Regions from separate parts of the Streptomyces sp. NPDC001410 genome, predicted to be linked through region 3. Evidence: riboswitches for the same ligand, from Rfam matches in the RefSeq annotation. Region 3 holds a riboswitch; each other region holds the start of a gene.
What was found. A riboswitch is a leader RNA that binds a small molecule or an ion and turns the genes downstream of it on or off. The one in region 3 is predicted to bind cyclic di-AMP.
Positions count from the first base shown of each region.

Region 1: linked by a shared signal. The riboswitch ahead of ACFY3C_RS02915 (peptidoglycan DD-metalloendopeptidase family protein) and the one ahead of ACFY3C_RS39270 (C40 family peptidase) in region 3 are both predicted to bind cyclic di-AMP.
Region 2: linked by a shared signal. The riboswitch ahead of ACFY3C_RS37890 (M23 family metallopeptidase) and the one ahead of ACFY3C_RS39270 (C40 family peptidase) in region 3 are both predicted to bind cyclic di-AMP.

Region 1 is NZ_JBIAWE010000001.1:669,063-672,771, reverse strand. It holds gene ACFY3C_RS02920 (alpha-galactosidase) at 1-1,261, shown strand, start outside; cyclic di-AMP (ydaO/yuaA leader) riboswitch at 1,565-1,727, shown strand; gene ACFY3C_RS02915 (peptidoglycan DD-metalloendopeptidase family protein) at 1,732-2,643, shown strand; gene ACFY3C_RS02910 (SGNH/GDSL hydrolase family protein) at 2,816-3,601, shown strand; gene ACFY3C_RS02905 (TetR/AcrR family transcriptional regulator) at 3,678-3,709, opposite strand, start outside.
Region 2 is NZ_JBIAWE010000022.1:140,777-144,485, forward strand. It holds gene ACFY3C_RS37880 (M16 family metallopeptidase) at 1-173, shown strand, start outside; gene ACFY3C_RS37885 (M16 family metallopeptidase) at 170-1,558, shown strand; cyclic di-AMP (ydaO/yuaA leader) riboswitch at 1,783-1,946, shown strand; gene ACFY3C_RS37890 (M23 family metallopeptidase) at 1,959-2,714, shown strand; gene ACFY3C_RS37895 (GntR family transcriptional regulator) at 2,913-3,608, shown strand.
Region 3 is NZ_JBIAWE010000024.1:50,831-54,539, forward strand. It holds gene ACFY3C_RS39260 (ATP-dependent Clp protease proteolytic subunit) at 1-498, shown strand, start outside; gene ACFY3C_RS39265 (hypothetical protein) at 507-815, shown strand; cyclic di-AMP (ydaO/yuaA leader) riboswitch at 1,235-1,383, shown strand; gene ACFY3C_RS39270 (C40 family peptidase) at 1,386-1,859, shown strand; gene ACFY3C_RS39275 (LysE family translocator) at 1,867-2,490, opposite strand; gene ACFY3C_RS39280 (LysR family transcriptional regulator) at 2,574-3,512, shown strand; gene ACFY3C_RS39285 (ATP-binding protein) at 3,593-3,709, opposite strand, start outside.

The DNA.
Region 1 (3,709 bases), on a different contig from region 3:
CGGGTTCGGCGGGGCCAGCCGCACCTGGCACGCCTACCAGCGGGCGTACGTCATCCCGGGCGCGGAGCAGGACCGGCCGGTGCTGTTCAACTCCTGGGAGGCGACCACCTTCGACATCTCCGAGGAGCAGCAGGCCGCCCTCGCCCGGCGGGCCGCCGAGATCGGCGTCGAGCTGTTCGTCGTGGACGACGGCTGGTTCGGTGCCCGCACCAGTGACCGGGCCGGCCTCGGCGACTGGACGCCCAACCCCGACCGCTTCCCGCACGGCCTCAAGCCCCTCGCCGACCAGGTGCACGGCCTCGGCATGCAGTTCGGCATCTGGGTCGAGCCGGAGATGGTCAACCCCGACAGCGACCTCTACCGCGCCCACCCCGACTGGGTGCAGTACCAACCGGGACGTAAGCGGACGGAACTGCGCAACCAGCTCGTCCTCAACCTCGCCCGCGAGGACGTCCAGGAGTACCTCTGGGAGCAGCTGGACACCCTCCTGTCGAGCGCCCCGATCGACTACGTGAAGTGGGACTTCAACCGCTGCTTCACCGACGCCGGCTGGCCCGGGGAGCCGTACCCGCAGCGTCTGTGGGTGGACCACGTCCGCGCCCTGTACGCCCTGCTGGACCGGCTGCGCGCCGCCCATCCCTCGGTCGCCTTCGAGTCCTGCTCGGGCGGCGGCGGGCGGATCGACCTCGGCGTGATGAGCCGTACCGACCAGGTGTGGACCTCCGACAACACCGACCCGCTCGACCGGCTCGCGATCCAGCACGGCTTCAGCCAGATCCATCCGGCGCGGGTCATGGCCGCCTGGGTCACCGACAGCCCGAACACCCAGCTCAACGGGCGGGAGAGCTCGCTGCGGTTCCGCTTCGTCAGCTCGATGGCCGGGGTCCTCGGCGTCGGCGGCGACCTCACCGAGTGGACCGGGGAGGAGCTGGCCGAGGCTCGTCGCTGGGTGGACCTCTACAAGGAGATCCGACCGGTCGTCCAGCGCGGCGACCAGTACCGGCTGCGGCCCCCGACGGGCGGTCTGAGCGCCGTCCAGTACGTCCTCGGGGGCGAGGCCGTGGTCCTCGCCTGCCTCCAGGCGCAGCACTACGGCGAGCCGGTGCCGGCGCTGCGGCTGCGCGGACTCGACCCGAAGGCGTCGTACGAATGCCGCGAAACGAGCGAAGTGCACCGCGGGGTCGTCCTGCTGCACCACGGGCTGCGCACCGGACTGAAGGGTGACCTGGATGCGACGGTTCTCCGGCTACGCCGCATCTGAGTGTTCTGTCCGAATTGGAGCCTTCATTCCAACTCGCTCTGGAGTAAGGGGGCGTGGGAAGTCGGCGCGTGAGGAGCGTCATATTCGTGACCGTGCGTCGCGCGTCATGTCCACGTAATCCCCATAAAAGCGAAGGCAATTGAAAAGGGGGAGGATTCGGGAATTCACGGAGAGTGACCGTGAATTCCCGAATTCGATCACTTGAAACGCCGACGCCGGGAAACTGCTTCTTGTCCGGTTGCGTCTTGCTCGCTTACGTTCGCCACCAATCCGGACGGAACGCCGAATCCTGCCGCCGCCCGGAGTCCCCACACACTTCACCCGTGTTCGGCAGGAGCGGGGGACCCGCCAGGTACGACTGCCTGTCCCGGTCTCCGGAACAGGCTGGGGTGCAGCCACGCACCGCGCGGCCGGGCAGCTCCAGCCCGAACCCGTCAGCTCACCTCGCAGGCGCCGGAGAGGAAAGCGCCATGCCCACGAAGGGTAAGCACCGCCGTCCCAAGACCCCGCGTCTCACCCGCTCGATCGCCGTCGCCGGAACCGGCGGTGCCGCGCTGGCCCTGCCGCTCCTCGGGGCCACCGGAGCGCACGCCGCCACCACGCAGTCCGTTTCCGGAAAGGCCGTGCAGTCCCTTCCGGCCGTGGAAAAGACGACCGTGAAGAAGGCGGCCGCGCAGCTGAATTCGGGTGTGCGCACCTACACGGTGCAGTCCGGCGACTGGCTGGCGAAGATCGCCGACGCGCAGCACGTCAGCGGCGGCTGGCAGCGGCTCTACGACGCCAACCGGCAGGCCGTCGGCCAGGACCCCTCGCTGATCCACCCGGGCCTGAAGCTGTCGCTCGGCGCGAAGGTGGCCCGGACGCACACCGAGCCCTCCGCCCCGGCGCCGGCATCCCCGGCCCGGTCCCAGTCGGGCCAGGCCTCCGGTGCCGCCACCGCACCCTCCGCCCCCTCGGTGCCCTCCGTGCCTTCCACCGGCTACACCCTCCCGGTCGTCGGCGCCACCATCGGCACCGCCTACCACGTGGCCGGCAGCATGTGGTCCAGCGGCCACCACACCGGCGTCGACTTCGTCGTGCCGACCGGTACCCCGCTCAAGGCCGTCGCCGCCGGCACCGTCGTCTCCGCCGGGTGGGGCGGCGCGTACGGCAACCAGGTCGTCATCAAGCTGAACGACGGCTACTACGCCCAGTACGCCCACCTCTCGCAGCTCTCCGTCTCGGCCGGCCAGACCGTGACCGCGGGCCAGCAGATCGGCCTCTCCGGCGCGACCGGCAACGTGACCGGCCCGCACCTGCACTTCGAGATCCGCACCACGCCGAACTACGGCTCGGACATCGACCCGCTCGGCTACCTCCGCTCGCACGGCGTCGCCGTCTGAGCGTGTGCGCACCGTCAACACGCCTGACCGTGGCGTTATTCCAGGATTGGCAAATCATTTAAGGGTGTCTCATCTCACCGTTCGTCAACCCCTGCCTACGGTCGCGTAGGTCACATCCGAAGGTGAATCATGGTCCGACGTGGCAGACGATTCGAAGAATGACAACAGATCACTGATCGGGTCGTACGTGGCGGTGGGGGACAGCTTCACCGAGGGCGTGGGCGACCCCGGCCCCGACGGGGCGTTCGTGGGCTGGGCCGACCGGTTCGCGGTACTGCTCGCGGACCGGCGTCCCGAGGGCGACTTCGCGTACACCAACCTGGCCGTGCGCGGAAAGCTGCTCGACCAGATCATGGCGGACCAGCTCCCGAAGGCCGTCGAACTCGCCCCGGACCTCGTGTCCTTCTGCGCGGGCGGCAACGACATCATCCGGCCCGGCACCGACCCGGACGAGGTGGCCGAGCGTTTCGAGCGGGCCGTGTCCCAGCTCACCGACGTCGCGGGCACCGTGCTCGTGACTACCGGCTTCGACACCCGTGGCGTCCCGCTGCTCAAGCATCTGCGCGGCAAGATCGCCACCTACAACGGGCACGTCCGCGCCATCGCCGACCGGTACGGGTGCCCCGTGCTCGACCTGTGGTCCCTGAAGTCCGTCCAGGACCGCAGGGCGTGGGACGACGACCGGCTCCACCTCTCACCCGAGGGGCACACGCGCGTGGCGCTGCGCGCAGGCCAGGCCCTCGGCCTGCAGATCCCGGCCGACCCGGAGCAGCCCTGGCCGCCGCTCCCGCCCCGGGGCACCCTGGAGGTCCGCCGCGACGACGTCCACTGGGCCCGCGAGTACCTCGTCCCGTGGATCGGCCGCCGGCTGCGCGGCGAGTCCTCCGGCGACCACGTGACGGCGAAGGGCACCCTGTCGCCGGACGACATCAAGATGCGGATCGCGTCGGTGGCGTGACGGCCGGCGTCCGTGCCCCGCACCGCGCGAGCCCGGCGGTGCGGGGCACATCCGTACCACCGCACCGACCGGACGCTCACCGCTTCGGCTCGGTCAACGCCTCCCGGC
Region 2 (3,709 bases), on a different contig from region 3:
AGGTCCAGGAGGTCGCCAAGGCCTGCCTGCGCCCCGACAACCGCGCGGTCCTCGTCTACGAGCCGAAGCACCCGGAGACCGTCCAGGACGCCGACGTCCCCGAGGACCCGGAGCAGGAAGCCACCGTAGAGGCGGGCGCCGACAAGAGCGACAACGAGGAGACGGCCAAGTGACCGAGCTCGCCACGATGGACTTCCACCCCCAGCCGCAGCCGGGCGAGGCCAGGCCGTGGGCGTTCCCCGCCCCCGAGCGCGGCACGCTGGACAACGGCCTGACCGTGCTGCGCTGCCACCGCCCCGGCCAGCAGGTCGTCGCCGTCGAGGTGCTGCTGGACGCGCCCCTGGACGCCGAGAAGCCCGCTCTGGAGGGCGTCGCCACGATCATGGCGCGGGCCTTCTCGGAGGGCACCGACAAGCACTCCGCCGAGGAGTTCGCCGCCGAGCTGGAGCGGGCCGGCGCCACGCTCGACTCGCACGCCGACCACCCCGGCGTCCGCCTCAGCCTGGAGGTCCCGGCCTCCCGCCTGGCCAAGGGCCTCGGCCTGCTCGCCGACGCCCTGCGCGCGCCCGCCTTCGACGAGAGCGAGGTCGAGCGGCTGGTCCGCAACCGCCTGGACGAGATCCCGCACGAGCTGGCCAACCCGGCCCGCCGCGCCGCCAAGGAACTCTCCAAGGAGCTGTTCCCGGCGACCTCGCGCATGTCGCGGCCGCGCCAGGGCACCGAGGAGACGGTCGAGAAGATCGAGGCGGCGGCCGTGCGCGCCTTCTACGACCGCCATGTGCGGCCCGCCACCGCCACCGTGGTCGTGGTCGGTGACCTCACCGGCACCGACCTGGACGAGCTGCTCGCCGACACCCTGGGCGCCTGGACGGGCACCCCGGGCGCGCCGCGACCCGTGCCGCCGGTGACCGCCGACGACACCGGCCGGGTGGTCATCGTCGACCGGCCGGGCGCCGTCCAGACCCAGCTGCTCATCGGCCGGATCGGACCCGACCGGCACGACCGCATGTGGCCCGCCCAGGTGCTCGGCACCTACTGCCTCGGCGGCACCCTCACCTCCCGCCTGGACCGCGTCCTGCGCGAGGAGAAGGGCTACACCTACGGCGTGCGCTCCTTCGGGCAGGTCCTGCGCTCCGCGCCGGACGGCACGGGCGCCGCGATGCTCGCGATCAGCGGCTCCGTGGACACCCCGAACACCGGTCCCGCGCTGCAGGACCTGTGGACGGTGCTGCGCACGCTCGCGGCGGAGGGCCTGACCGACGCCGAGCGCGACGTCGCGGTGCAGAACCTGGTCGGTGTGGCGCCGCTGAAGTACGAGACCGCGGCGGCCGTCGCGAGCACGCTGGCGGACCAGGTCGAGCAGTACCTGCCCGACGACTTCCAGGCGACTCTGTATCAGCAGCTCGCCGGCACCGGCACCGTGGAGGCCACCGCGGCGGTCATCAACGCCTTCCCGGTGGACCGCCTGGTGACCGTTCTCGTCGGTGACGCGGCCGAGATCAAGGCGCCGGTCGAGGCGCTCGGTATCGGCGAAGTCACCGTCGTGACAGCCGAGTAGCGGCTTCACCGCGCCCCGCGCGCGTGGGGGCCCTGACGACCCGACGGGTCGTCAGGGCCCTTTGCTGTGCGGAACTCTTCCCCAGATGTCCGAATTGGGGCAGAGGTTGCCTGTCTGGCCTGTGGGATGCGCTACAAAAGCCCGGATCCGTTTGGGGATCGAAAGTCGGGCCGCATAGCGTCGACCGGGCTGTTCGTCAGGCAGTGCGCCGCGCCCGCGGCACCGGACAGTCATCGCCGAGTCCCCCCACGGCGCGAGCCAGGGGAGCCGGGGACCCACCGCAGTCCCTGGGGTGAATCGGACGCCCGCGCACCGGCGAGGGGGTCCGTAGGAGACCTTCCTGCTCCGAACCCGTCAGCTAACCCGGTAGGCGAGAGGGAAGGAAAGGACCAGCAACTTCATGGCGTTCATGTACGCCACCGGGAAGCACCGCAAGCCCGGCCGGGTCAAGCGCACCACCGTTCAGGCGGCCGGTGTCGCGGCCCTCACCACCACCGGTGTCGTCGGCACCCTGGCGGCCGGCCCGGCGCTCGCCGCGGACAACTCCGTCGAGGACACCGGCCTCACCCCGGTCATCACCGCCAGCGACTCGGTCGCCGAGCAGATCGACGCGCAGGCCGAGGCCCAGCTGGTGGCCGCCCGGCAGAAGGCGGCCGAGGAGGCCGCGGCCAAGGTGGCCGCCATGGAGGCGAAGAAGGAGCGCGAGGCCCAGGCCCGCGCCGCGCGAGAGGCCGAGCGCAAGCGCCTGAACGCCTTCGTCGCCCCGATCGCGCACTCGTACGTCTCCACCGGCTACAAGGCCAGCAGCTCCCTGTGGTCCTCCGGTTCCCACACCGGCATCGACTTCCACGCGGCCAGCGGAACGTCCGTCCACGCGGTCGGCTCCGGTACGGTCGTCTCCACCGGGTGGGGCGGCGCGTACGGCAACCAGATCGTGATCCGGATGGCCGACGGCATGTACACCCAGTACGGCCACCTGTCGTCCATCGGCGTCGTCGTGGGCCAGAAGGTCCTCCCGGGCCAGCAGATCGGCCTGTCCGGCGCGACCGGCAACGTCACCGGACCGCATCTGCACTTCGAGGCCCGTACGACCTCCGAGTACGGTTCGGACGTCGACCCGATCGCCTATCTCCGCCAGCACGGCGTGAACGTCTGACGCTCCGGCGCACGACATCCCGAAGCCCCGGCTCACGAGCCGGGGCTTTCGCCGTTTTTCGCAGTGCCTGCGGCATCCGCTGTCCAAAAAATATCCATGGATTCCGGCCTGCCGTCGGAAATTCCGGCTCATTGCAATAGAGTCACGGAACATGCGTCCATCGTCGACGTTTCACGGGGATTAAAGCGGAGGTCGGTCATGCGTATTCCGGCGCACTCGGTGTGCACGGCGATCCGGGACGACATCGTCGCGGGTGTCTACGAGCGCGGCGGCCGCCTCACCGAGGAAGTCCTCGCCCGCCGCTACGGCGTCTCGCGCGTCCCTGTCCGTGAGGCCCTGCGCACCCTGGAGGCGGAGGGCTTCGTGGTGACCCGGCGGCACGCGGGCGCGTGCGTGGCCGAGCCGACCGAGCAGGAGGCCGCAGACCTGCTGGAGATGCGCACGCTCCTGGAGCCGCTCGGCGCCTCCCGGGCCGCCCAGCGGCGCACCGAGGCCCATCTGAAGGTGCTGCGAGGGCTGGTCCGGCTGGGCCAGGAGCGGGCCAGGCGGGGCAGCAGCGACGATCTGCGCTCGCTGGGCGGCTGGTTCCACGAGACGCTGGCGCAGGCCTCCGGAAGCCCCTCGCTGTCCTCGATGCTGACCCAGCTGCGGCACAAGATCGCCTGGATGTACACGGTGGAGGCGCCGCCGAGTCCGGTGGACTCCTGGGCGGAGCACGGCGCGATCGTGGACGCGGTGGCACGCGGTGACAGCGAGCGCGCGCGGGCGATCACGGCGATGCACACGGAGCGCTCGACGGGCGCGCACCGGTTGCGGTTCACCTCGGGCGGGGACCGCTCCGAACGTGTGAGGAACTCGCAACATGCCGTAAACATGCAGAGCCTGCGGCATTAACACGGGCGCCGTATACAAAGAGGGGATATTCGGCGGGCGGGTATTTCCGCTGCCCTTTTCCCGGCGCGCCGTGAATTCGCGGTCGTGTGCCTTCGGTGTGC
Region 3 (3,709 bases):
GCGACCGACGTGATCACACAGTTCATGCACCTCGAACACGCGGCCCCGGACCGGGACATCACGCTGTACATCAACTGCCCGGGCGGCTCGTTCAGCGCGCTGACGGCGGTCTACGACACGATGCGGTACGTCACCTGCGACGTGGAGACCTACTGCCTGGGCCAGGCCGCCTCGGCCGCCGCGATCCTGCTCGCGGCCGGGACCGAGGGAAAGCGGTTCACGCTGCCGAACGCGCGCGTGGTGCTCGAACAGCCCGCGCTGCCCGAACCGGCCAAGGGACAGCCGAGCGACCTCGTCATCCAGGCCGACGAGTTGGCCCGGACGCGCACGCTCATGGAGGAGATGCTGGTCCTGCACACCGGGCGCACCCCGGAACAGGTCCACCAGGACCTGGAGCGGGAGCTGGTGCTGGACGCGCCGGGCGCACTGGCGTACGGCCTGGTGGACGGCGTCGTCCCGAGCCGCAGGAGCACCCCCGGCGCACAGCACGCGGGGTGAGCCGGCCGATGCTGCCACCGGAGCTTCCGCCGCTGCCCGCCCTGACGTGCGCCGAGGGCGAGTTGATCGACCGTTATCTGGAGGCGGTCGACCTGCTGGGCCGGATCAACCCGGCGCAGTCCGGGGACACCTACCGCGGGCTGCGCGCGGCGCAGGCCCTGGTGCGCAAGGCGTCCGAGCTGCGCGACGCGCTCGCCCTCATGCACCAGCGCGGCGAGACGGAGCTGCATGGGGACACGCTGGCACGGGCCTTGAGGGTGCTCGACGGCGAGCGCCGCACCGCTCGCGTCGTGCTCCCGCCGGACCGCGTGGGCTGATCCGGACGCTCGTCCGGCCCGACGGGCCCAACGCGTCGACGGACCCGCCGGAGCCGGACTCGAAACGGCCCGAACGACGTACCCCCGGCCGGCGTATCTCCAGAACTTTTTCCGGGTCTCCCGGCTTGCGCAGTACGCCGGTTCAAGGTCGGCGAGAAAGTGCTTCGTCCCAGGTCCGGGGCTACGTGCGGGATCTGACGGTGCCTCGAACACAGCAGCGTCCACCCGAACGGGTGAGTGGTGAGTAACACCACAAATCCCCGATTCCATTGGGATTTTCCGACTCCTGTGAGTGAAGATCCGTGTCTGACGACAAGCCCCCGCCACCACGGCGGGGCGATCCGGGCGGACGCCGAGTCCTGCCGCCGCCCCGGATGACCGGTCGACAGGAGTGGATCGGCAGGAGTGGAGGACCCGAGCAAGACGGGTCGCCGGAACGGACGTTCGTCGCACAGACGGGCGGTCGCACCGAGCAGCCCTTGGGGTGAAGCCGTGGCAACACGGCCGGGCAACTTCGCCAGCCCGAATCCGACAGGTCATCCTTCACAGGCGGCTGACGAAGGGTTGCGCATGACTGCGCTCAATCGTGTCCCGTCGCTCATGGCCCGTGCCGGTACGGCCTCGGCTCTCACCCTCGCCGCCGTCGGCGGCTCGATCGTGGTCCCGGGCCTCGCCACCGACGCCTCGGCCGCCGGCACGGCGGCGAAGGCACTCCAGGTCGCGGCCTCCAAGAAGGGTGCCCCGTACGCATGGGGGGCCACCGGGCCGCGCCGCTTCGACTGCTCGGGGCTGACGCTCTACTCGTTCAAGAAGGCGGGCAAGAAGCTGCCACGCACGGCCGCCCAGCAGTACAACAAGACGCACCACATCTCGGCCCGGAGCCGCAAGGCCGGCGACCTGGTGTTCTTCCACTCGGGTTCGAGCGTCTACCACGTCGGCATCTACGCCGGGAAGGGCAAGATCTGGCACGCCCCCAAGACCGGGTCCGTGGTGCGGCTGGAGAAGATCTGGAGCAGGAGCGTCTGGTACGGCCGGGTCAGCTGACCCGGGCTCAGGGCAGGAGCGGCTCCAGCAGCAGAGCCGCTCCCAGCACCGTCAACACCGCCCCGGTGCCCGCCTGCAGCATGCGGGCGGCCCGGGGCCGGCGCAGCCACCTGCCGAGCCGGTCCACCAGCAGGGCCACCACCTGGAACCACGCCAGCGCCAGCGTGCAGACGATCAGCGCGAGCAGCAGCGTCCTGGGCAGCGCGGAGTCACCCGACGGCACGAACTGGGGCAGCAGGCTGAGGAAGGTCAGCGAGGCCTTCGGGTTGAGGACGTTGGTGACGAAGCCCTGCCGCAGCGGGTGCGCAACGGGCGGTGCCGCCTCGACGGAGGCGGTGGCGGTGGCAGGCCGCCGCAGCGACCACAGGGTCCGCACGCCGAGCTGCAGCACATAGGCGCCGCCCAGCAACTGCAGCGCGCGGAAGAGTGCGGGGACGGCGACCAGCACGGCGGCGACTCCGGCCACCGCCAGCGTGGTGTGCACCAGGAGGCCGCCCGCGATGCCGAGCCCGCAGACCGCACCGGCGCGGCGGGAGACCAGGGCGTTGCGTACGACCACCGTGAAGTCGGCGCCCGGCATGGCGACGAGTCCTGCGGCGATCCCGGTGAAGGCGATGAGCTGTCCGTCCATACCGCCAGCGTGCACGGAGCGAGCCTTCAGCAGGTATTTCGAATGAGCAGGGTCTGCCTTAAGCAGTGCTTTAGGCTTGTGCCATGTACGATCCCACGCGGCTGGCCGCGCTGGTCGCCGTCGCGGAGGCGGGCTCCATCACACGGGCCGCCGACCGGCTCGGCTATACGCCGCCCGCGCTCTCCCAGCAGCTGGCCAAGCTGGAACGGGAGGCGGGCACTGCGCTGCTGGTGCGGCATCACCGCGGGGCCCGGCTGACCGAGGCGGGCGAGGTGCTGGTGGCGCGGGCCCGGCGGGTGCTGGACGAGCTGGAGCAGGCCCGGCACGAACTGGCCCGGCTGACCGGTCTGTCGGGCGGGGTGCTGCGGCTCGGCACCTTCCCGACCGCGGGCGTCCATCTGCTGCCGCCGGCGCTGAGCGCGTTCCGCCGGGCGCACCCGGACGTCGAGCTGTCGGTCGCCGACTACGACCCGCCGGCCGGGGTCGCCGCAGTGGCGGCCGGCGAGGTGGATCTGGCGCTGACCCACGCCTACCACCCGGGCGAGGCCGCTGCGGTGCCGGCCTCGGTCGGTCTGGAGCCGGTCCTGGTGGAGGAGCTGGTCTTGGTGACGGCGCCGGGTCATGCGCTGAGCAGCGCCTCGTCGCGGCTGCCGCTGGAGCAGCTGGCCGGGCAACCGCTGATCAGCATGGCCCCGCACCATCCGGCCCGGCGGGAGGTGGAGGCCCTGCTCGCCGAGGCGGGCGCCACTCCCGCGCTGCTGGTGCCGACCCCCGGGTACGCCGTGGTGTGCGCGCTGGTCAGCGCGGGGCTCGGGGTGGCCGTCGTACCGGAGATGGTGGCGCGGACCGCGGTGACTCCGGTCGGGGTGCGGCCGCTGGAGGCGGGACGGCTGCGCCGTACGATCTCGGTCGCCTTCCGGCCCGACGAGGTCGCTCCGGCGGCGGAGGCGTTCCGGGCCCTGCTGCACGGGGCGTTCGGCCGCGCCCGGCAGACGCCGGTGGGTCAGCGGCCGTCCCGGTGAAGCGTCGCCCGGCCGAGTGGGGTTGGCCGCATGGTGCCGAAGCGGTTCAGCAGGGGCGGACGGGAATTGTCGGACAGGCCCTAGAGCTCCGGCTGTCCTGCCGTGACCGGCTCGGCCGGGATGGTCCAGGGGAGTTCGATGGAGACCGTCTTGCCGCCCTCGTGGGTGGGGCGGACGCGGAGCTTGCCGCCCCACTC